DNA from 2 places in the Paenibacillus terreus genome. Region 1 is predicted to be linked to the other one. Evidence: riboswitches for the same ligand, from Rfam matches in the RefSeq annotation. Region 1 holds a riboswitch; the other holds the start of a gene.
The links. A riboswitch is a leader RNA that binds a small molecule or an ion and turns the genes downstream of it on or off. The one in region 1 is predicted to bind S-adenosylmethionine.
Positions count from the first base shown of each region.

Region 1 (10,995 bases):
GTTATTATCCATGATGACGGCAGACGTGAGCTGTATCATTTCGACTACGAGGATTTGGAACAGAGCATATCCATGATTACCCTTGAGGACCAGGAGGCAAGACAGATTGCCTCCATCATCGGCGGCATGGCCTACAGGCCAAAGAACCTGGAAAGCGTGGACATGGCGTTTAATGACCTCATCATTGAATGGTATAAGATTGAACCGCAGTATGCCTGTGCAGGCAAAACGATCGGTGAACTGGATGTCCGCCAAAATTCAGGCGCATCCATCATCGTTGTCATGGAAGACAAAAAAACAAAGCATATCAACCCGGGACCTGATGTTGTTCTCAATGCCGAAGCAACAGTGCTTGCTGTCGGAGAGCGAGAACAGCAGAAACGCTTTAAACAAATCCTGATAAGCGGAAGCGGGTGATTGGATGGACCATATCGTATTTGAAGTTGGATTGGCCATTGCACTCATCGCTTTGTCAGGTCTGATCTCCGCCAAACTGCGGTTTTCGGTCATTCCCTTTTACATTCTGGTCGGAATGGCCGTCGGCCCTCATGCCATGGAAATATGGCACTTTGACTTCCGCTTTATCGAAAGTGCGCCCTTTATCGATTTCATGGGCAGAATCGGCGTTTTGTTCCTGCTGTTTTATCTTGGTCTGGAATTCTCTGTCGGCAGGCTGATCAAATCAGGTCGGTCCATTGCTGTCGGGGGAACCATTTATATCCTCATCAATTTCACGTTGGGGCTTGCCCTCGGCTTCGTCTCGGGCTTTCCCATTGCTGAAACGCTGGTCATCGCAGGCATTACCACTATTTCGTCCAGTGCCATTGTCGCCAAGGTATTGGTGGATCTAAAACGGACCGCCAACCCTGAAACCGAAATGATTCTTGGCATTATCATGTTTGAAGATGTCTTTCTTGCCGTGTACATCTCCATCCTGTCGGGGCTTGTTCTCAGCGACTCATCCTCTATCGGTGGAGTAGTGATGTCCGCTCTGATCGCCCTGGGCTTTATGCTCGCGGTCATCCTTATCGGACGAAAAGCCGTTCCTCTTCTGAACAAAGCACTGAATATCCGCTCCAATGAGCTGTTTTTGCTTGTGATATTTAGCACACTTTTCCTGGTGGCCGGTTTTTCGGAGACGATTCATGTGGCTGAAGCCATTGGGGCGCTGCTGGTGGGGCTGGTACTGGCGGAAACGGATCATGCGAAGCGGATCGAGCACCTGATTGTGCCATTCCGCGACTTTTTCGGAGCCATGTTCTTCTTCAGCTTCGGATTGTCCATCGATCCGCTGTCCCTTGGCGGAACTGCTGTCTGGATCGCCCTTGCGGCCGTTCTGGTCACGCTGTTCGGGAACTTTACGGCAGGCATGCTTGCCGGACGCACAGCATCCCTGTCCCCTAAAGCCTCCGCCAATATCGGACTGACGATTGTATCCCGGGGGGAGTTTTCCATCATTATGGCAAACCTCGGACGGGAAGGCGGCCTACTGGAGATACTTCAGCCTTTCGCAGCCATTTACGTCCTTATTCTGGCCATTCTCGGTCCGGTGCTGACCAAGCAGTCCAAACCGATATATATGGCACTGAATAAAGTGTTCAAGTTTAAGGATCATCGCGTGCAGAGGGAAAAAAGCACCGATACGGGTTGAAAAAAAGCTTGCCGCGCATCAGCACGCGGCAAGCTTTTTTTCATATATCAGACATCCACGCAGAATTAGTTTTGCATTACAAAATCGCGTTCAATGCTGCTGTGCTCGTCAAAGACACGCAGAATGTCATATCTTGTGTTTCGCTGGGCAGGCGTATGCCCCGTTTCGCGGATCAGCTGCAGGATCGATTCAATGTTGACTTTATATGTAGCCCCGGCTGCCGACACTACATTTTCCTCAATCATGGTGCTGCCAAAGTCATCGCAGCCGTAGTACAGAGACTTCTTGCCGATTTCCGGCCCCATCGTTACCCAGGAAGACTGGATATGCTTGATGTTATCCAGCACGATCCGGCTGATGGCGACCGTCTTCAGATACTCGTCCGGCGTTTGTCTCTCCAGCTTCAGATTGGTGTTGTCAGGCTGGAACGTCCATGGAATAAACGCAAGGAAGCCTTCTGAATCGTATTTGTTGGCAATGCATTCATCCTGGGCATCCCGTACACGCATCAGATGCAGCGCCCGCTCTTCCATCGACTCGCCCAGCCCGATCACCATCGTAGCGGTGGTGTTCATGCCGATTTTGTGGGCTGTCTTCATCACATCCATCCAGTCTGTCCAGGAGCCCTTCAGGCGGCTGATTTTACGGCGTGTGCGGTCATCGAGAATTTCCGCTCCGCCACCGGGCAGGGAATCGAGGCCAGCTTCATGAATCTGCCGGATCACCTCTTCCAGCGACAGACCGTCTGACACAACCTTCATCTTCTGAATTTCAGCCGGCGAGAAGGAATGCATTGTAATATTCGGAAAACGTTCCTTGATCGCTTTTAGCAAATCCGTGTAATAGCTGAAAGGCAGGTTAGGGTTCGTTCCGCCCTGCATCAGAATTTCCGTGCCTCCGACGTCCTGTGTTTCCTGAATCTTCTGAAATATGACTTCATCGGGAAGCACATAACCTTCCTCCGAGCCTGGTCTGCGGTAAAAAGCGCAAAAACGGCAGTACACGTCGCATACATTCGTATAATTTATATTTCGTCCGATGACAAATGTCTTGATCGGATTCGGATGCATCCGGTTCATGATCACATTCGCCGCATCCCCCATCTTCTCAACCTCATTGGATTCAAACAGGGCAATAGTATCCTCCAGATTCATTCGTTCACCGCGTAATGCCTTATCTAAGATACGGTCTATTCCGCTCATCGTTCGCTTCCTCCCATCCTTCATTCTGTAAAAGATCCTTATGAAAATAATGATATATGAAACCACTATATTACCATCGTAACACAGGTGCAATGTGAAAAACAGCACCTATTCCAAAGGTACTGTTTTTGCGGGGTCATTCTATTCAAATTGCAGAGCCTGTTCGAGATCGGAAATGAGGTCACCGATGTCCTCCAGACCTACCGAGAAGCGCAGCAATCCGTCCGTAATGCCGCGTTCAAGCCGGACGCTATGCGGCATGGCCGCATGGGACATCATGGCAGGGTAGGAGAGAATGCTTTCAACAGCACCAAGACTGACCGCAACGATTGGAAGACGGACACGGTTCAGCAGTGCCTTGGCGCGTTCGCCTGAGCCAACGTCAAAGGAGACCACGGCACCGTAGCCGCTGGACTGCTTCTCATGAATATCGCGTCCCGGGTGATCAGCAAGGCCCGGATAGTAGACGGCCTGGATATCCTCCCGTGCATGCAGCCATTCGGCCAGCCGGCGGGCGCTTTGCTCGCTATGTGCCATGCGGGCTTGCAGTGTCTTCATTCCCCGCATCAGCAGCCAGGATTCCTGCACACCCAATACGGTGCCCAGCCCGTTCTGCAGCTGCTTCAGTCGGGCAGCAAGTGCTTCCGTGCGGGCAACGGCCAAGCCAGCCAGCACGTCGCTGTGACCGCCGAGAAACTTGGTGGCACTGTGCAGCACGATATCCACGCCCAGTTCGATGGGACGCTGATAATAAGGGGTCATAAAGGTATTGTCCAGCAGGGTGATGAGTTCATGCTCATGGGCCCAGCTTGTGACCGCCTCAATATCCGTAATTTTCAATGTCGGATTGGACGGGGTTTCCATATATACCGCTTTGGTGTTGGGCTTCAGGGCTTGTCTGACTTCATCCAGCTTCGTCATATCGACAAAGGTGGACTCGATGTTCATTCTGTTCAAAATTTTGGTCAGCAGCCGGTAAGTCCCGCCGTACACATCCTCGGTTACGATAATATGGTCACCGGCCGACAGCATCATAAAAGCGCTGGAAATGGCCGCCATCCCGGATGAATAAGCGAACCCGCGCACTCCACCTTCCAGGAGCGCAATATAATCCTCCAAGGCCTGCCGGGTCGGATTGCCGGACCGGCTGTAATCATGCTGTGGCGGATTAAAAATATCATGATGATGAAAGGTGGAAGCCTGGTAAATCGGTACGCTGGACGCGCCCGTTTGACTGTCGATTTCCGCTCCGAAGTGCAGAAGCCGGGTGCCGAACTTCAGCACCTGCTCTTCTTCTTTCCGCTTCCCGTCCCCACTCATTCCGCAGCCCCTCCTTCAACCTCACGGTTTGCAGCTTCAAGCGCGCCGCCCAGATCCTGAATAAGGTCCTCCGCATGCTCAATGCCGACGGAGAAACGAAGCAGCCTGTCATCAACACCTACGGCATCCCTGATTTCTGCCGGAATGTCCGCATGGGTCTGAATGGCCGGATAGGTCATGAGAGATTCAACCCCTCCCAGGCTTTCGGCAAAAGCGATCAGCTTGATATGGCGCAGCAAAGGCTCAACCAAGCGGGCGTCCTTGACCTTAAACGAGAAGATTCCCGTATTCCCGGAGGATTGTCTGTTTTGAATCTCGTATCCAGGGTGGCTCTCCAGGGCCGGATAGTATACGTCCGTAACGAGCGGGTGAGTCAGCAGATACTGCGCGATCCGTGTGGCGTTCTGCTCATGTCTGTCCATGCGCAGGGCAAGAGTTTTCATGCCTTTCATCAGCTGGTAGCTGTCGCTTGGAGACAGCACGGCCCCAATCGAGTTGTGCAGGAAGGCCATTTCTTCGGACAGCTCTTTTCCTTTGGTGACGATCAGTCCGGCCAGGACATCATTATGCCCGCCCAAATATTTGGTGGCGCTGTGAACTACAATGTCGGCCTCCAGTTCAATCGGTCTTTGGAAATATGGAGTAAGCAGCGTATTGTCTACAATTGTAAGCAGACCATGCTTCTTGGCCCAGCCGGCTACCGCCGCAATATCAGTGATCATCATGAGCGGATTGGTCGGTGTTTCAATAAATACGGCCTTTGTGTTCGGACGGCGCGTCTGTTCCAGCGCAGTCAAATCATTTGTATCCACATAAGAAGCGGTTACGCCGAATTTGGAAAGGATGCGTTCCAGCAAACGGTAGGTTCCTCCATACAGGTCAAGGGAGACGATAAGATGATCCCCCTGTCCGAACAGAGTAAAGATCGTCTGCAGAGCGGCCATGCCGGAAGAACAGGCAAACCCGGCGTCTCCGGATTCCAGCTCTGCCGCTGCTTCCTCAAGCACCTTGCGGGTCGGATTCGTGGTACGGATATAATCGAAGCCTGTGCTCTTTCCTAGCTGCGGGTGACGGAAGGCTGTCGACTGGTAAATGGGAAAATTCACCGCACCGGTTACGGGCTCATTGATGGAACCGATTTGGGCAAGTCTGCTTTCGATTTTCAACTTTTGCTTATGATCCATATAAATCCTCCTGTCTACTTCTGTTCTTATTTGGTTTAAATTTGAGGCCCGATATCACCGATGTCATAAGGGGTCTCCTGGTACACATAGTAATTCAGCCAATTAGAGAATAATAAGTTGGCATGAGCCCGCCACGTGGATGGGGGCGTACGGGTTGGATCGTCCTGCGGGAAATAATTTTTGGGCAAAAGAACATTGTCAAGGCCCTTGGCTATATCCCGGTCATACTCCCATTTCAGGGATAACGGATCATACTCGGAATGGCCTGTCACAAAGATCTGCTTGCCGTCCGTCGTAGCCACAATATACACGCCGGCTTCTTCCGATTCCGAAAGCAGCTCCAGCCCGGGAATACGTTCAATATCCTCGCGGCGGACTTCCGTATGCCGTGAGTGCGGCGCGAAGAAGACTTCGTCAAAGCCGCGCAGCAGCTTCACATGCGGCTTGTTTACCGTATGGGAAAAGACGCCGAAGCATTTGCTGTCCAGTCCGTATTTGGGAACACCGAAATGGTGATACAAGCCTGCCTGCGAAGCCCAACATATATGCATGGTGGAGGTCACATTGGTCCGGGTCCAGTCAAAGATGCCGCGAATCTCCTCCCAATAGTTTACATCTTCAAATTCAAGCTGCTCTACAGGCGCACCCGTAATTATCATACCGTCAAAACGGGTATTTTTGATTTCGTCAAATGTTTTGTAAAACATGTCCAGATACTCCTGGGACGTGTTTTTGGACACATGCGATTGCGGGTGAACGAGCGTGACATCCACTTGAAGCGGGGTATTGCCGATCAGCCGCAGCAGCTGGGTTTCGGTCGTTTCTTTGGTTGGCATCAGGTTAAGAATCGCAATGCGGAGCGGACGGATATCCTGGTGATAGGCCTTGCTCTCGTCCATGACAAAAATGTTCTCACCCGCAAGGATCTCCTTCGCAGGCAGGGTGTCTGGAATTTTAATCGGCATAATGCTCACTCCTGTTCGTGAAGTTTGCGAAAATCATTGCTGAGATGCCGGGCATATTAAAAATGACCTTCCTCGCAGCACGAGAAAGGTCATATCTGATTCATATGCGCCTCTCTCATCTCTCAGGTCCATTTCCTAAAGGAAATGTAACCTGCAAGAATTAGCACCGTGCGGATCACCGCCGGTTGCCGGGTTTCATCGGGCTAGTCCCTCCACCTGCTCTTGATAAGATTTCGCTTTTTTTAATTTTAACTATTTCAAATATCCTGTATCAAACTTTAATGCATGAACGCCTATCTCGTCAAGCAGAAAAATCCATTCATTGCGCACACGGATTCGGCTGCCCCCATAAGATGAAAACAGCAATGAAAATGTCCAATTTAGCCCTTGAAAGGCCATCTGGCGGGCGTTATACTAGACAAGTGCTGCAGGCGGCTGAAGCTATATGCGCAGTTCAAGATTTGCGTATAGGGCTGCGGCGGCTCATCTTAATATAATTCGATAGGGGTGACACCAACCATGGAAGGCGACCCGAGTCCGTATAGGCGGCGGAAGCATGACAACAGCATAGGAATGACTTCAGCTTGCCGGAGACGGGACGCACGTTCTGCATGCCTGTGGAGCTTCTAACTTCCTGGGTCTGGGCACCAGGCTGAAAGCATTCCTTATGGACATCATTCGCCCTGGGGCGAAACATAAGGAGTGAGAGAAATGAAAATCCGGTTAGTGAATAACGGGGTATTTACCCTCATTGACGACATTGAAAAAACATTGACGGCACCAGCCGACGGCTTTTACTGGATTGATGCCGATGTAGAAGATCTCGAGGTGCTGCAGCCGCTCTTTTCCATTCATGATCTGGCTGTGGAGGACTGTCTGAGCGAAGAAGACCAGCGTCCGAAAATTGAAATATATGATAATCATTACTTTATCGTTGTAAACAGCATCCGGTTTGATGATGAAGAAATTTTTCTGCGTTCCCTCAATATTTTTCTCGGCAGACATTTTATCATCACCATCACCAGACAGAAAATCAATGAGCTTCGCTCCCTTAAGCCCCTGCTTTGGGAGCAGGAAGTAAACTCGCCTGACCGTTTTATGTATCTGCTGATCGACCTGATCGTGGACAATTATTTTCTCGTCGGCGACCGGATCGAGGTTCGGATCGAAAAGCTTGAGGAAGACATCCTGATGCATACGAAAAAATCTCATTTGAACGAGATTATCGGTCTGCGCAGTGAAATTTTATGGCTTAAAAAAGTGCTGGGCCCGCAGAAGGAAGTCATCAACACGTTGAACAAACGGGATTTGCGCCTGATTGACGAGCAGTTGCAGAAATATTTTAGCGACATTTATGAAAACGCGGTAAAAATTTCCGAAACCTTTGACACCTACCGTGATCTGATGGGCAACCTTCGTGAAGCCTACCAGTCCAGCATTGCCAACCGGGCCAACGAAATCATGAGAGTGTTTACAGCGATCACCACCGTCTTCATGCCTTTGACCGTCATTACCGGAATTTATGGAATGAACTTTCAATTTATGCCTGAATTGCACACACGCTACGGATATTTTGTTGTGCTTGGCGTGATGATCGCACTGGGCAGCAGCATGTTTTTGATTTTCCGCAAGAAAGACTGGATTTGAGCCTCATAGGCATATTGAAACTGAAAGACGGAGCCTTCCTTCGGGACAGGGTCCGTCTTTGTGCTTTAACTGCCGTTAGGTTCAACTGGCACTGCGTTTGCCGGCTTCATCACGGCGGTGCCAGATACGCACGAGCCGCAACCGTTCATAAATTTCATCCAGCTTCAGATCAGTATTGTTCTGGTCGCCGTACACCCGCTGCATGACAGGCTTCAAAAAGCGGTCTCCCAGTTCCTCGTAGGCCGCCCGAATCGCCGCCTGCTCCTGCTCCGGAGCAGCCAACAGCTCACTACGGATGACATTATCCACATCATATCCTTCTTTCATGAGCACCTCCAGCATTTCAATGACTTCCCTGCGCGGCAGTCCAGCCTGCCGGCTGATCTCCTCCAGGCCGAGGCCTTCCACCGCTCCCTGCAAAACCGCCTGGCGCTGATTAAACCTGTCGAGCTCCAGCTTGTACTTCTGTTCCTTCTGGCGATAGCTCCAATTGATAAAGTCATGGGCATCAAGCTCCTCCAGAACCCAATGCAAAGGAAATGCACGATATTGCTCCCACTTGCAGGTGATAGCCAGCAAATCCGTTCCATAAGCCCGCACCTTGCTCTCCCCCATACCCGGCAGTTCTAGCAGTTCCGCTTCATTTCGTGGAAGAAAAACACTGATCAGCTTCAGCAAACGGTTGCTGGCAATCATATACGGTGCCCTATGCTCGGCTGCTGCCCGGCGACGGCGCCATACCGTAAGCTCGGTATACACATCATCACGGGGATGAAGATCGCTGTAGCAGCACAGCTTCTGCACAAACAACCCACGGTTCCCGCCTTCTTCGCGTTCATGGAATACCCCGTCAATAAGCGGGCGGTACCCTTCGGACAGCTTCAAAGCCAGCTGATAGCGGTAAATGGAGAGCATCTCCTGCCATGAACGACCTTCATACCAGACGCTATCTTTCGCGCCATCTCCTTCTGTGGTCCGCCAGCCGACAGACCATACTCCCTCTTCTTCCCCGATCCATACCTGGGCAGCCCCCAGCCCGTCGACTTCCTCCGTCTTCGACAGCTTGTTCAAGAATACAATCTCCATACTGCAAACCTCCTCAAAGCTATGTCAGCATCCGGCAACAAAAAAAGCACCTATTCTGCGTAATTCGCAAAATAGGTGCTTCCTTATAAACCGTACTATGCTGTTAAACTTATCTTATAACGGAAATGTATGCCTCGTCAAAGCTTTTTTTTCACAAGAAACATCATATTCCCAACCGGGCCAGCGCAAGCGCGCCGGACAAGCCGGCATTGTCGCCAAGTCCGGGAGGAACGATATAGCTGTCGATATCCGCCGTAAGGCTTGCATGCTGAACGTAGCCCTGAAGCAGCTCCTGCAGCTTGCGGCGGACCAGTGGGAATATCTGCTCCTGCTTCATGACTCCGCCGCCCATAATAATTTTTTGCGGGGAAAGGATCAGAACGTAATTCATCAAGGCCTGTGCGAGATAATAAGCCTCCATCTCCCATGCGGGATGATCCGCGGGCAGCTCTGCCCCCTGAGTCCCCCACCGCTTGTTGATGGCAGGTCCTGCAGCCAGGCCTTCCAGACAGTCGCCATGATAAGGACAGAAGCCTGCAAAAGTGTCTTCCGCATGACGGCGGACCAGAATATGGCCCATTTCCGGGTGAGACAAGCCGTGAAGCAGCTGCCCTCCAACTACGGCTCCCGCGCCAATGCCCGTTCCAACTGTAATATAGATGCAGCTGTCCAGGCCTTTGGCAGCTCCCCATGTGTATTCACCCAGAGCGGCTCCGTTTACGTCCGTGTCAAAGCCCATCGGAACATCAAAATGTGCCTTCAGCTTGCCGATCAGATTATAGTTGCTCCAGTGGGGCTTGGGAGTTGTTGTAATGTACCCGTATGTACTGCTGCCGACAATCGGATCAATGGGTCCGAAGGAACCGACTCCGATCGCTTCGACGTTTTTTCCTTCGAAATAGTCAATGACCCGGGCCATCGTTACCTCAGGCGCTTCCGTCGGGAAGCTGACCCTGTCCATAATTTCCCCCTGCTCGTTTCCGATACCGCATACAAATTTAGTCCCACCTGCTTCAATAGCGCCCAATACTGACATTTCAATCTCTCCCTTCCTTATGTAATCCAATCCTTCAGCCCAAACGTTTGCGCAAGGTCGCCTTCCAGCTCTCCGACAGCGCCTCTACATCGAGCAGACGTTTCGTCTCCTCAATCTGATCCTTCCGTTGGTACATAATCCGGTTGGCCTCCATGACGGTGATGTGCTCTTTCCGCCTCTCCACCAGTTCCATCGCATCCCCCGCAGCCAGTTCGCCCTCTTCAAGCACTCGGAAATAATAGCCCGTATACCCTGTCTGCTGAAACTGCTGCGGCAGCTCCTTCCATCCGTATTTTGCGGCCAGTTTGAAGCAGGGCTGACGGGGCTGGCTGATTTGCACAAGCGCACGGCCAAGCCGGTAAATGTCCCCAATGCTGACTGTATCCTCCGCTGCCCCCGATATCGTCACATTTTCCCCGAAAGCCCCGAAAGCAAGCTCACGATCCATCAGCTGCGCAAAATACGCATAGCGGCTGTGATCATAAACGCACACCGCCTTGTCCGGACCTCCATGATTCACGAGATCGGCTTGTCCGTCACCAGGAATCCCGCTGCGTGTCAGAAGGATGGGTCCGTCTGCGGGTAATTTGTTAATACCGCTGAGCACTTCCTTTCCGCCGTGCATGAGCACGGACGGCAATCCAATGTTCACGGAGACGGCTGAAGCCGCTGCGTTGTTCATGTCTGATCCTCCTGCGATATATACTTATCCTATCTTCTCCTGAAATGTTCCAAACGTCAATTATGGAAAGCTAAAACGTTTGCAGATTCGTTCCGAATATGAGCGTATTGCTCAGTTTGCGGCCGGGAGCCGTCTGCATTTTGCCCCCTGCGTACATGCCGGAGGAGGCACCCCCGTCTAGATTCATGGCCTGCTTTGCGCCCAGCTTGTCCATGATTGCTG
Region 1 is NZ_JBHIRX010000001.1:40,344-51,338, forward strand. It holds gene ACE5KN_RS00180 (cation:proton antiporter regulatory subunit) at 1-417, shown strand, start outside; gene ACE5KN_RS00185 (cation:proton antiporter) at 422-1,651, shown strand; gene mqnC (cyclic dehypoxanthinyl futalosine synthase) at 1,717-2,853, opposite strand; gene ACE5KN_RS00195 (aminotransferase class V-fold PLP-dependent enzyme) at 2,995-4,173, opposite strand; gene ACE5KN_RS00200 (PLP-dependent transferase) at 4,170-5,357, opposite strand; gene metA (homoserine O-acetyltransferase MetA) at 5,393-6,322, opposite strand; SAM riboswitch class I at 6,435-6,554, opposite strand; gene corA (magnesium/cobalt transporter CorA) at 7,034-7,969, shown strand; gene ACE5KN_RS00215 (HRDC domain-containing protein) at 8,051-9,055, opposite strand; gene ACE5KN_RS00220 (ROK family protein) at 9,219-10,091, opposite strand; gene ACE5KN_RS00225 (MOSC domain-containing protein) at 10,126-10,773, opposite strand; gene ACE5KN_RS00230 (phosphodiester glycosidase family protein) at 10,844-10,995, opposite strand, start outside.

Region 2 (10,995 bases), on a different contig from region 1:
GCTGGATAAAGAGCTGATCCGCCAGATGAAGGCAATAGCGGACGAGGCGGATTCCTGGTTCTGGGCCTACACCACTGAAGGGCTGTTCAATACAGAGAAGTGGCCTGATTCACTGGAAGGATTCGAATGGCTTAAATTCGGGTACAACACCGAAAATGATGAGCTCCGTCATGAAATTCTGATCAAGCTGCAAAATCTGGGCGGGCTTGAGATTACCAACTCCTCCCCTACCAATCTGGAAATCAACCCGCAGGGCATCTCGAAGGAAAGCGGAGTTAAGGAAGTATGCGGTCTGCTCGGCATTACGATGGAGGAGGTTGTTGCGGTCGGAGACAGCCTTAACGACCTGGCCGTTATTCAGGCCGTCGGCCTTGGTGTGGCGATGGGCAATGCCCAGCAAACGGTAAAGGAAGCCGCGGATCTGGTTGTGGCCAGCAATAACGATGACGGCATTGTGGAAGTCATCCGCGACCATATTCTCGTCTGATCCTGCCGGCCATGAACACTGGGTCATGGACAACCAGGCTATTATATTGAAGAGGAACGGAGGCCGCGATGGATATACTCGGTTGGGTGCTTGTTATCGCGTTGTTTGTCATCGGGATGGCAGGGGCGGTATACCCGGTTCTTCCGGGCGCGCTGGCAATTTATTTTGCGTTTTTTGTCTATGGATGGTTTTTCAGCTTTTCATCCTTTACGGTCTGGTTCTGGATTATCCAGACTTTGATCGTTGTTGTCCTCTTTGTGGCGGATTATATTGTAAATGCCTGGGGTGTGAACAAGTTTGGGGGCTCAAAGCTGTCCACCGTACTGAGTACGGTCGGTGTGATCATTGGTCCCTTTGTGATCCCGGCCTTCGGGCTTATTCTCGGACCGTTTATCGGTGCCGTGCTTGGGGAGCTTATTAACCGGCAGCCGCTGGATAAAGCGGTCAAGGTCGGATTCGGCTCACTCGTCGGCTTGTTCACCAGCACCGTGATGAAATTCATTTTACAGCTCGTGATGATTGTCGTATTCCTGCTTTATATATTCTAAATTACGGTTGGAAGGGAACATACATTGTCCAAGAAGGAAAGCTTTATTAAAGGCACATTGATATTGGCGGCGGCAGCCTTGGTGGCTCGGGTGCTGGGGCTCGTGCAGCGGGTTCCGCTGGAGCATCTGCTTGGAGATATCGGGGACGCGTCGTTCTCGATCGCGAACAGCGTATACCTCATGCTGCTTACAGTTGCAACCGCCGGCATACCAAGCACGCTTAGCAAAATGGTATCTGAGCGTTATGCGCTGAATAAGCCGCAGGAGGCGCGGCGCGTCTATCAGGCTGCTCTTATTTTTGCGGCCGGCGCCGGCATCGTTATTACAGCATTGCTGTATTTCGGCGCTCCATTTTATGCTCAGCATATTGCCAAGACGCCGGAAGCAGCGCTGTCGATCCAGGCGCTGGCGCCTGCCTTGCTGCTGTTTCCAACGATCGCGATGATGCGCGGGTATTTTCAGGGCAGAGGCAACATGACAGCAGGGGGCGTGTCGCAGATCGTGGAGCAGTTTGCCCGCGTTGGCGTTGCCATTCTGCTGGCATATTTCCTGCTGCAGGCCGGCTATTCGGATGCGCAGGTCGCGGCCGGGGCTTCCTTTGGCGGCGTATTCGGCAGCATCGGGGCATTTGCAATCATGCTGTATTATACGTTCAAGCTGCGGCGGTCCGATGCGGCGGACAGAATCAGGGAACCGCTGTCCGAGCAGCTGCCGCTTCTGCAAATTTATAAGAGCATCTTTACGCTCTCCATCCCGATCGTACTCTCTTCCCTTGCTGTTCCAGCGGTTAACTTTATCGACACCTCGATCGTCAAGACATTGCTGCTTGACAAGCTCGGTGAAGCAGCAGCTACGGAAACGCTGGGTATCCTGGGCAACAGGGCGCAGAGCATCGCGGGCATCCCGCCGATTCTCGCTATCGCGCTCAGTCAGTCCCTGCTGCCGATCATTTCCGCGGCCTTTGCACGCAAGGACAGCGATCATTTGCGCAATCAGATTACATCCGCCCTGCGTATTTCCATTCTGACAGGCATGCCGATTGTCATTGCGCTTTGTGCGGCAGCTTATTCAGTGAACGGTCTGCTGTTCAGCTCGTTGAATGGAAGCGGCATAATCGCTGCCTTGACCTTCGGCACCATATTCCAGATTACGATGATGACGACCAACTCCATTATCATCGGCATCGGCAAGCCGAATATTTCCATGATCAGCGTCGCAGCCGGACTGATCGTTAAACTTGCAGCCAGCTGGATATTGGCGACATGGTTTGGTATTTACGGCATTATTGCGGCTACGGCTCTCTGCTTCCTTGCCATCACCTATCTGAATCTGCGTGTATTGAAAAAGGTGGTTTCGTTTTCGATCCTGGGTGGCAGGTGGATGGGCTTTATCCTGACCGTACTTGCAGCAGGCGCTGCGGGCTACGGTGTTAATGCGCTCGTTCTGGCTGCAGCGGGAGCGACGCCGTCCAGAGTCGTTTTTTTCATGGCATGCATTCTATCCGGGCTGACCGTTGTCATCTCCTACCTCGTACTGCTTGTTCTGCTGCGCGTGCTGCGCCGGGACGAGCTGGGCAGCTATCCCCGGGTCATGCAAAGGGTGCTGCGCCCGCTGATGCGCCTTCAGCCGGGATCATCCGGCCAGCGGGGATAATATGGCTTCATTGGAATAGAAGTGCCTCCGTATCATGGCCGACGGCAGTCTTTTGAATGCCGAATTTGTGCTCATGGGTCATCTCGAACAAAAATGGCCGCCGGGGTTTGCTCAGATAAGACGGGTTCAGGTATCCCTCAAACCAGTCATACCTGGGAATGGGCTCGTAAGGAGTGTCTGACCAGACCTGCTCCAGTGCCGGACTGTATAGTTTGCGTCCTGAAATTGGCCATTCCCGGCTATGAAGCGCTGTGCTCTCGTGAGGAGAGTGCAGCGCTTTTTCAATGTCAGGCGTAAAGAGGCCGGGCCAGTATTCGCTGCGCGAGCCTCTGTGCGGAACCTTGCGGGCAAAGTCAAGGGTCCGGGTCAGCACTTGCTCGTAACCGAACAGCAGGGCATACAGGCATTTACCCAAGGCGATGCGCTCGCCCAAATCAGCGAATTGCTCGATAATGAGCCCGGCAAGCCCGCTGTCCTGACCAAGCGGAAACACAACCTGGTTCAGCTGGAGCCAATTGTGCATGCGAAAAGTAGTGCTGCGGGTAACATGTTTCCTGAAGTATGGGTTGCGCATAACCCTTCCCTCGATATAGTGCTGTTCGTTAATAATGAGCGCGACGGTCAGAAGCGGACTGTCCCGCAGCGTCCAAAACCGTTCCCAGAACGGGCTCATGAAAGCAGAGACGTGGAAGAAAGGCAGCAGGTGAAAGCAGCTGCGTCCAAGCCGGCGGCTGTGCGCGTACAGCAGCAGCTGGGGATACGCGTCTTGAAAAATGAGGGCATTGCATCTTTCGAGCAGGCGGTAGGTCCAATCTTTTTCTTTGCCGGTTACGAGATCAGCCATCAGGCCGCCCTTCAAATCGGTCATGTTATAACCGCCATTGCGGGATACCATGTGGGCCAGCAGGGCCCAATGCAGCTCCGGGCAGTTGTTATAACACTCCAGATATGCGGCTGTCCGTGTGACGTTGCTGCGGTTATGCTTGGCTGTCTCGCTGTGTATATGTTCCACGAGTTCCAGGTCTTCCTCGGAATGCAGGGTGTCCTCTGCCGGTGTGCGCATGCCGCGTCCGCTCATGGAAAGCATGCGTTCCGCTTCCGCCAGGGCCGCTGCGGCGGAGCCGGCGTTCCATGGCAGCTCCCGCAGCGGATGGCGGAGCTTGTTTGAGGCTTTCCATGCCGCATATTTGCCTCTCAACGCATCACCGGCCGTATGGGGCAGCGTTCCAAGCAGGCGCATGCCTGTGCGCAGCCAGTCTTCCTGCATAATGCCTTTCCTCCTTTCATAATATTCTTTTATTCAGTATGGCTCGCCAGCCAAAGTTCCAACCGAAAATCCAGGTGCTGTGCAAAAACCATTTTTCGGGTTAGAATAAAGACAAGCTTCGGTTTTAACAATCCTTGATGGCTGATTCATACATTGATTCGAAGGGATGGTGTGCAATATGCAGCAAATCAGAAACAAGGCGGAATTCGATCAGGCAGTGCAGGCTCCCGGGCTGACGGTGGCCGTATTTAAGGCTGACTGGTGCGGTGACTGCAAATTTATAGATCCGTTCATGCCGGATGTGGAAGAGAAATATGCGAATGCTTTGAAGCTGATCCAGGTTGATGTCGAGGAAGCGGAGGGCGTCAGCGAAGCCCATAACGTGCTTGGCATTCCAAGCTTCATCGCCTTCAGCAACGGCAAAGAAGTGGTGCGGCTTGTGAACAGATTGCGCAAATCCCGCGCGGAAATTGAACAGTTTCTCGACCGGGCCGTTGAAGTTCACACTGCATTAAAAGCATAAGCCGATCCAAGCGGAACGTCTCCCTTGTTATTCAAGGGGGACGTTTTTTTGTTTTCCGGAGACGTTAACATTTTGTCACAAAGCATTTATGTCAATGATGTATGTATCAGTTATAATTTTTAATAGCGAGAGGTTCTCAAGTAAAATATATGAAAACAGGTGAGATAGAGTGAAAAGTACACGGATTTTAAAATGGCTGGCCCTGGCGACCTGTATTGTCATGTTTTTGGCAACCTTTGGCGGCGGAGTGGTGACACGGACCGATTCCGGCCTGGGCTGCGGCAGGGAATGGCCAACCTGCAACGGCAAGTTCGTTCCGGCTCATACGATCGCTTCTGTCATCGAATTTTCACACCGTTCAGTCAGTGGATTGGCAGGGCTTCTGTCTATTGCTACTTTTGTCGGATTTATGATTTATTTCAAAAAGCGGCGTGATCTTCAGCTGTTCTCGTTTCTAACGCTGGCTTTTGTCATCATTCAGGGGATGATGGGAGCGCTGGCCGTCGTATTCTCTCAGTCCGCCGCAGTGATGGCGCTGCATTTTGGATTCTCTCTCATCGCCTTTGCGAGCGCGACGATGATGACGTTGGGCGCCTGGCAGGAAGATCGTGATACCCGTCGGGTACAATACCAGGATAAAAAGCCGGTCTCGCGCGGATTCCGCAATTTCATTTGGGCATCAACCGTCTATACGTATATCGCTGTGTATACGGGGGCATTCCTGAGCCACTCCACGGAGAACCGCATTAATTCCTTCCTCGGGATTGCACCGTTATCGCTGCACCAGATTGCAGCCGGCATCCTGTTTGTTGTCATTCTGGCGGTGGGGCATTTCTCTTATCGCAAGCATCCGGACCATGGGGATATCCGCGCCCTTGGCGTAACTTCCGTTATCCTCATTCTCCTTCAGATTGTTGTGGGGATTGCGCTGCTCTATACGGCTGGAAGACCGGAGCTGTACATGTTTGTCGTATTGTCGCATATGGTAATTATTGCAGCGCTGTTTGCAGTGTTGTGCTACATGAGCTTCCGGGTATGGCAGCTGTCGCCAAAGAAAGTTGCCGTACAGAACGCTTCCCTTCAGCGTACTTAAGGAGAACGCAATATCCTTGTTTTGCCCAAAAGGGGGTAAACCCCTATAATAAGATCAGAACAAGCAAAGTCCGCGGGCTGCTCGAGGGCTTTGTTTTTCTTAAGAAAAACTTCCGCTGTGCGCGGTCTGGCTTCCTTGGCAACTTCGTCGGCAGAATTTTTTCTTTAACCCTTAAAAAACCGGCCAGCCCCACCACCTGCGGCGGCTTTCAATATAGGAGGACTACATACCCGTGATCTATCAGAATCTGCGGCAGTTTATTGAAGCGCTGCGCAAAGAGAATGACCTGCATATCATTGAAGCACCAGTTGATCCTTATCTTGAGCTGGCGGAGATTCACCGCCGGGTGATTGAGCAGGAAGGCAAGGCTCTGCTCTTTACCAACGTGAAAGGAACGCCGTTTCCTGTCGTCACCAATCTGTTTGGTACCGACCGGCGGGTGGATATGGCTTTCGGCCCCCGTCCGGAGCAGTTGATGAAGACGATTGTCAATGCAACGAAGACGCTGCTTCCGCCCACTCCGAGAGCGTTGTGGAATGAACGTGGGCTGATTGGGGACATGATTAAGGTAGGGTTAAAAACGGTCTCCGGCGCAGAAGCTCCTGTGCTGGGCGTGCAGAGAACGGAGGCTCCGCTTGCGCCGCTGCCGCGTGTCACAAGCTGGCATGAGGACGGTGGCCCGTTTATTACGCTGCCGCTCGTGTACACCGAGAAGCCCGGCCAGCCTAAAGACCATAACCTGGGCATGTATCGGATTCAAATCTATGATGACTCTACAACGGGAATCCATTGGCAGATCCATAAAGGCGGCGGCTTCCACTATCATGAAGCGGAGCAGCGCAGCGAGCCCCTGCCTGTTACGATTTTCCTGGGCGGGCCTCCTGCGCTGATCGCTTCGGCGATCGCCCCCGCTCCCGAGAACCTGCCTGAACTGATGCTTGCGTCGCTGATTATGGGCGGCAAGCTGCCGATGGCCGAAGATCCCTTGGGCGGAAACCGCATTCCTGCAGAGGCCGAATTTGCCATCAGCGGTTATGTGCCTCCACATGTGCGGCGCCCGGAGGGACCGTTTGGAGACCATTTCGGTTATTATTCGTTAAAACATGATTTCCCGGTTTTTCATGTCAAACATATGCATCACCGCAAGGACGCCATCTATCCGGCGACGATCGTAGGCAAGCCGCGCCAGGAAGACTATTACCTTGGTGAATTCCTGCAGCGCCTGCTGTCACCGGCCTATCCGCTTGTCATGCCGGCCGTACGCTCTTTATGGGCCTATGCGGAGACAGGGGTTCACGCGCTCGCGGCTGCGGTTGTAAGGGAAAGCTACTCGCGTGAGGCGCTTGTATCCGCCTTTACGATCCTGGGACAAGGGCAGCTCTCGTTGACCAAGTTCCTGATGCTGACGGACAAATCGCTTGACCTGTCGAATTTTACGGTGCTGCTGGAGACGATTCTGGAGCGCTTCAATCCGGCGCAGGATTTGTTCATCATCAATCATACCTCGCATGATACGCTTGATTATACGGGGCGCAAGCTTAATCATGGGAGCAAGGCGGTGCTGATGGGCGTCGGCGAGCCGGTGCGTGAACTGCCGCGGGTGTATGAGGGCGGAGACCTGCCGGGCATCACCCGTATCGAGCCCTATTGCGGCGGGTGTCTTGTCATCTCCGGAGCCTCCTACGAGCAGGAACCCGAGCTGCCTGCTCAGGTGCTGCAGCGCATGTCTGCCTTGGAGCAAAAGTGGCCGCTCGTGTTTATTGTGGATCACGCCGAAGAGGTGGTGAAGTCACAGGCCTCCTTCCTGTGGACGGTGTTCACCCGCTTCAATCCGGCAACGGACATGTTTGCCGATCATGAAGTCAAGCTGCATCATTTGAATTACAAGCTGCCGATCGTAGTGGATGCGCGTATGAAGCCAGGCTATCCGGATGAGGTGCTGCCGCGTGAGGACATTGTCCGCCTGGTCGATGAACGGTGGAAGAGCTACGGTTTCTAAGCATAAGCAGGAACAAACTCCGGGAGGTTGAGCATATGCTGCGTGAGCTTTTGGGAGAACTGCCAAGGCAGGATAACGGAATACTGCTGCAGGCGATGAACAGTATGAAGGGGACGTTGGGCTTGCTGCAGCGCCAGATGGAGCAAAGCGGGGATCCGACGTTCGATTTCCGCAAGGCCGAAATATTGACACGCGGGCTGATGTCCTCCCTGACCGAGCTGGAAGAGAGCACGTTCGCTGCGGCTTTTTTCCGTAAGAAGGTGCATGCGAAGTTTTCCGAGGAAATGACCGAGCAGGAGCGTGCGGATTACGCCCGGTATGTGTATTTTTACAAAAACGGGTTTATCCGCGTGTTCTCCATGCTGGACAAGCTGGGCAATCTGCTGAATGACTTTTATGATATGAACACGTCCAGGGTCAAAGCTCATTATTCCTACTTTACCGTGCTGCGGCAGTTTCGGTATTTGAAAATCCACGACAGGCTTGCTGATTCTCTCTTTGAGCTTAAGGACCGCTTCAGGGAGCCCATTGGGCGGCTGCGCAAACGCAGAAATACGGAAGTGCACTACATGAATGTGGAAATGCAGGATGATCTGTGGCAAAAACAGCGGGCTTTGTACGGTAAAATCAAGCTTGAAGACCTGGATGAGCATCTTGATGATTTGCGGCAGGGTCTGGACATGGTATGCCAATCGGTAGCGGAAGCGTTTGATTATACGAATCAGCAGTGGGAAAGACATTCAGCACGCAAATAAAATCGCAGGAATGCAGCTGTTTTTTGCAACCGCCAGAAATTTTTCCGAATGTTTTCGCAAAATTACCTTTGACAAAGCTATGTAAAGTATCTATACTGAAATCTAGTTTAATGTCAGCTTTATGAGGATTATAGAACAGATATCCCGAACATAAAAAACTGAAACAACCATATATCTCTTATCGAGAGAGGCGGAGGGACTGGCCCGATGAAGCCCGGCAACCGGCTGCACCCCGGCGTGATTACACGCTTAGGGGCAGCGTCATGGTGCTAATTCCAACAATACCACTAAGATTAAGTAGTATTGGCAGATGAGAACCGGATTTTGCTGCACAGCAGGAGCCTTTTTCATTTGCGAAAAGGGCTCTTTGCTTTAATTGGACAAAATAGAGACAGACCCGGTGGGAAGGGGTAAAAGGAAGAGAAGGGGGACGTACCAACTTGATTGAAATCAGGAAGCTGACGAAGTTTTATGGCAAAGGCAGCCGGATGACACCTGCCCTGTCCAACCTGAACTTATCGGTCGGCAAAGGTGAAATCTTCGGCATTATCGGCCACTCCGGGGCGGGAAAAAGCACGCTGATCCGCTGTATCAATTTGCTTGAGCGTCCAAGCTCGGGTGAAGTGTGGATCGACGGAGTGAACATGACCGGCCTGAACCGGAAGCAGCTGCAGGCCAGACGTCGTAAAATCGGGATGATTTTTCAGCACTTCAACCTGCTGTCATCCGCGACGGTATACGACAATATCGCATTCCCGCTTCGTCTGGACAGCAGGCCAAAAGCGGATATCGACAAGAAGGTGAAAGAGCTGCTCGCGCTTGTCGGGCTGGAGCAGCATGCCAACAAATATCCGGCACAGCTGTCCGGCGGCCAGAAGCAGCGAGTCGGCATTGCCCGTGCGCTTGCCAGCGATCCGGATGTGCTGCTGTGTGATGAGGCTACGTCAGCGCTCGACCCGCAGACGACCGATTCCATTCTGAAGCTGCTGCTGGATATTAATCAGCGCTTCAATCTGACCATCATGCTGATTACCCATGAAATGCATGTGATACAGCGTATCTGCGACCGTGTCGCAGTTATCCATCAGGGCGGAATCGTAGAGCAGGGCCCGGTGGCTGAAGTGTTCATCAAACCGCAGCACCCGGTGACAAGGGAATTTATTATGAGGGAGACGGATCAGGGAGAAGAGCTGCGGGCGGCGATTGCCGCACCTCACCCGGCCGCCTCGCAGACCGTCAAAATTTCGTTCCTGGGCGATAAAACCTATGAATCGATTTTATCACGAACGGTCCGCCGGACAGGTGTGGATTTTGCCATCCTGCAGGGCACGATCTCCACGCTGAAAAACGTACCCTATGGGTTGCTTACCGTCCGCTTTGAGGGAGACGAGAAGGCGATCCGGGAAACGACACAGGAATTATTGGCACAGGGGCTTGATGTGGAGGTGATCGGCTGATGAATGGGCTTGATTTTTCACAAATTAACTGGAATGAGATCGGCTCCTCAACGGTGGATACGATCCAAATGCTGGTTATATCCGGACTGTTCACACTGATTCTGGGGCTGCCGCTCGGTGTTGTGCTGTTCCTGTCCAGCCGTTCTTCACTAGCCTTGATGAAGACGGTGTACACTGTGCTTTCATTTATCGTCAATATTCTCAGATCGGTGCCGTTTATCATTCTGATCGTGGCATTGATCCCTGTGACGAGGCTGCTCGTCGGTACCTCCATTGGCGTGACCGGCACGATTCCTCCGCTGGTGATCGGGGCGGCGCCGTTTTTCGCAAGGCTTGTGGAAACCTCCTTGCGTGAGGTGGATCGGGGCATCATCGAAGCGGCTCAAGCGATGGGGGCTTCGACTGGGCAAATCATCTTCCGGGTACTGCTCCGTGAAGCAAGACCGGGTCTGCTCGCCGCATTAACGATTACGATTGTCACACTCGTGTCCTATACGGCGATGTCCGGTATGATCGGCGGCGGCGGCTTGGGCGCGCTGGCGATCAACTACGGGTATTATCGCTACGACACGGCCGTCATGATCGTTGCCGTTGTGCTTATGGTTGTGCTGGTGCAGGTGCTGCAAATGGCGGGTGACCGACTGGTGCGGCATTATACAAGGAAATAAGGAAACATTATATATAGATCCTTATTCATACCCAATCTTTTAAAAATAAATTTTGGAGGGGTACATGTTATGAAAAAATGGTCATTTGCTTTGTTAAGCCTTGCATTGCTGCTGATTCTGGGCGCCTGCGGGAACGCTAAGACCAATTCCGGAGCAGCCGCGGACAATAATCCGGGAACACCGCGCAGCATTGAGTTGAAGGTCGGCGCATCCGCCGTTCCTCACGCCGAGATTCTTGAAGCGATCAAGCCAGAGCTGGAAAAGCAGGGCGTACGCCTGCAGGTCGTTACTTTTAACGATTATGTACAGCCTAATGTGCAGCTGTTTGACAAGCAGCTGGATGCGAACTTTTTCCAGCATCAGCCGTATCTGGACAGCGAGAACAAAGCACGCGGCATGAATCTGGTGCCTGTAGTTCCGGTACACGTCGAACCTATGGGTGCGTATTCGCAAAAATACAAATCCGTGGATGAAATTCCCGACGGCGCGATTGTAGGTATTCCGAATGATGCTACCAACGGTGGCCGTTCTCTGATGCTGTTGGC
Region 2 is NZ_JBHIRX010000011.1:100,400-111,394, reverse strand. It holds gene ACE5KN_RS19610 (Cof-type HAD-IIB family hydrolase) at 1-487, shown strand, start outside; gene ACE5KN_RS19605 (DUF456 domain-containing protein) at 556-1,035, shown strand; gene ACE5KN_RS19600 (putative polysaccharide biosynthesis protein) at 1,060-2,688, shown strand; gene ACE5KN_RS19595 (DUF2515 family protein) at 2,696-3,955, opposite strand; gene ACE5KN_RS19590 (thioredoxin family protein) at 4,134-4,478, shown strand; gene ACE5KN_RS19585 (COX15/CtaA family protein) at 4,648-5,571, shown strand; gene ACE5KN_RS19580 (UbiD family decarboxylase) at 5,804-7,570, shown strand; gene ACE5KN_RS19575 (Cthe_2314 family HEPN domain-containing protein) at 7,606-8,325, shown strand; SAM riboswitch class I at 8,501-8,642, shown strand; gene ACE5KN_RS19570 (methionine ABC transporter ATP-binding protein) at 8,766-9,782, shown strand; gene ACE5KN_RS19565 (methionine ABC transporter permease) at 9,782-10,450, shown strand; gene ACE5KN_RS19560 (MetQ/NlpA family ABC transporter substrate-binding protein) at 10,520-10,995, shown strand, end outside.
Region 2: linked by a shared signal. The riboswitch ahead of ACE5KN_RS19570 (methionine ABC transporter ATP-binding protein) and the one ahead of metA (homoserine O-acetyltransferase MetA) in region 1 are both predicted to bind S-adenosylmethionine.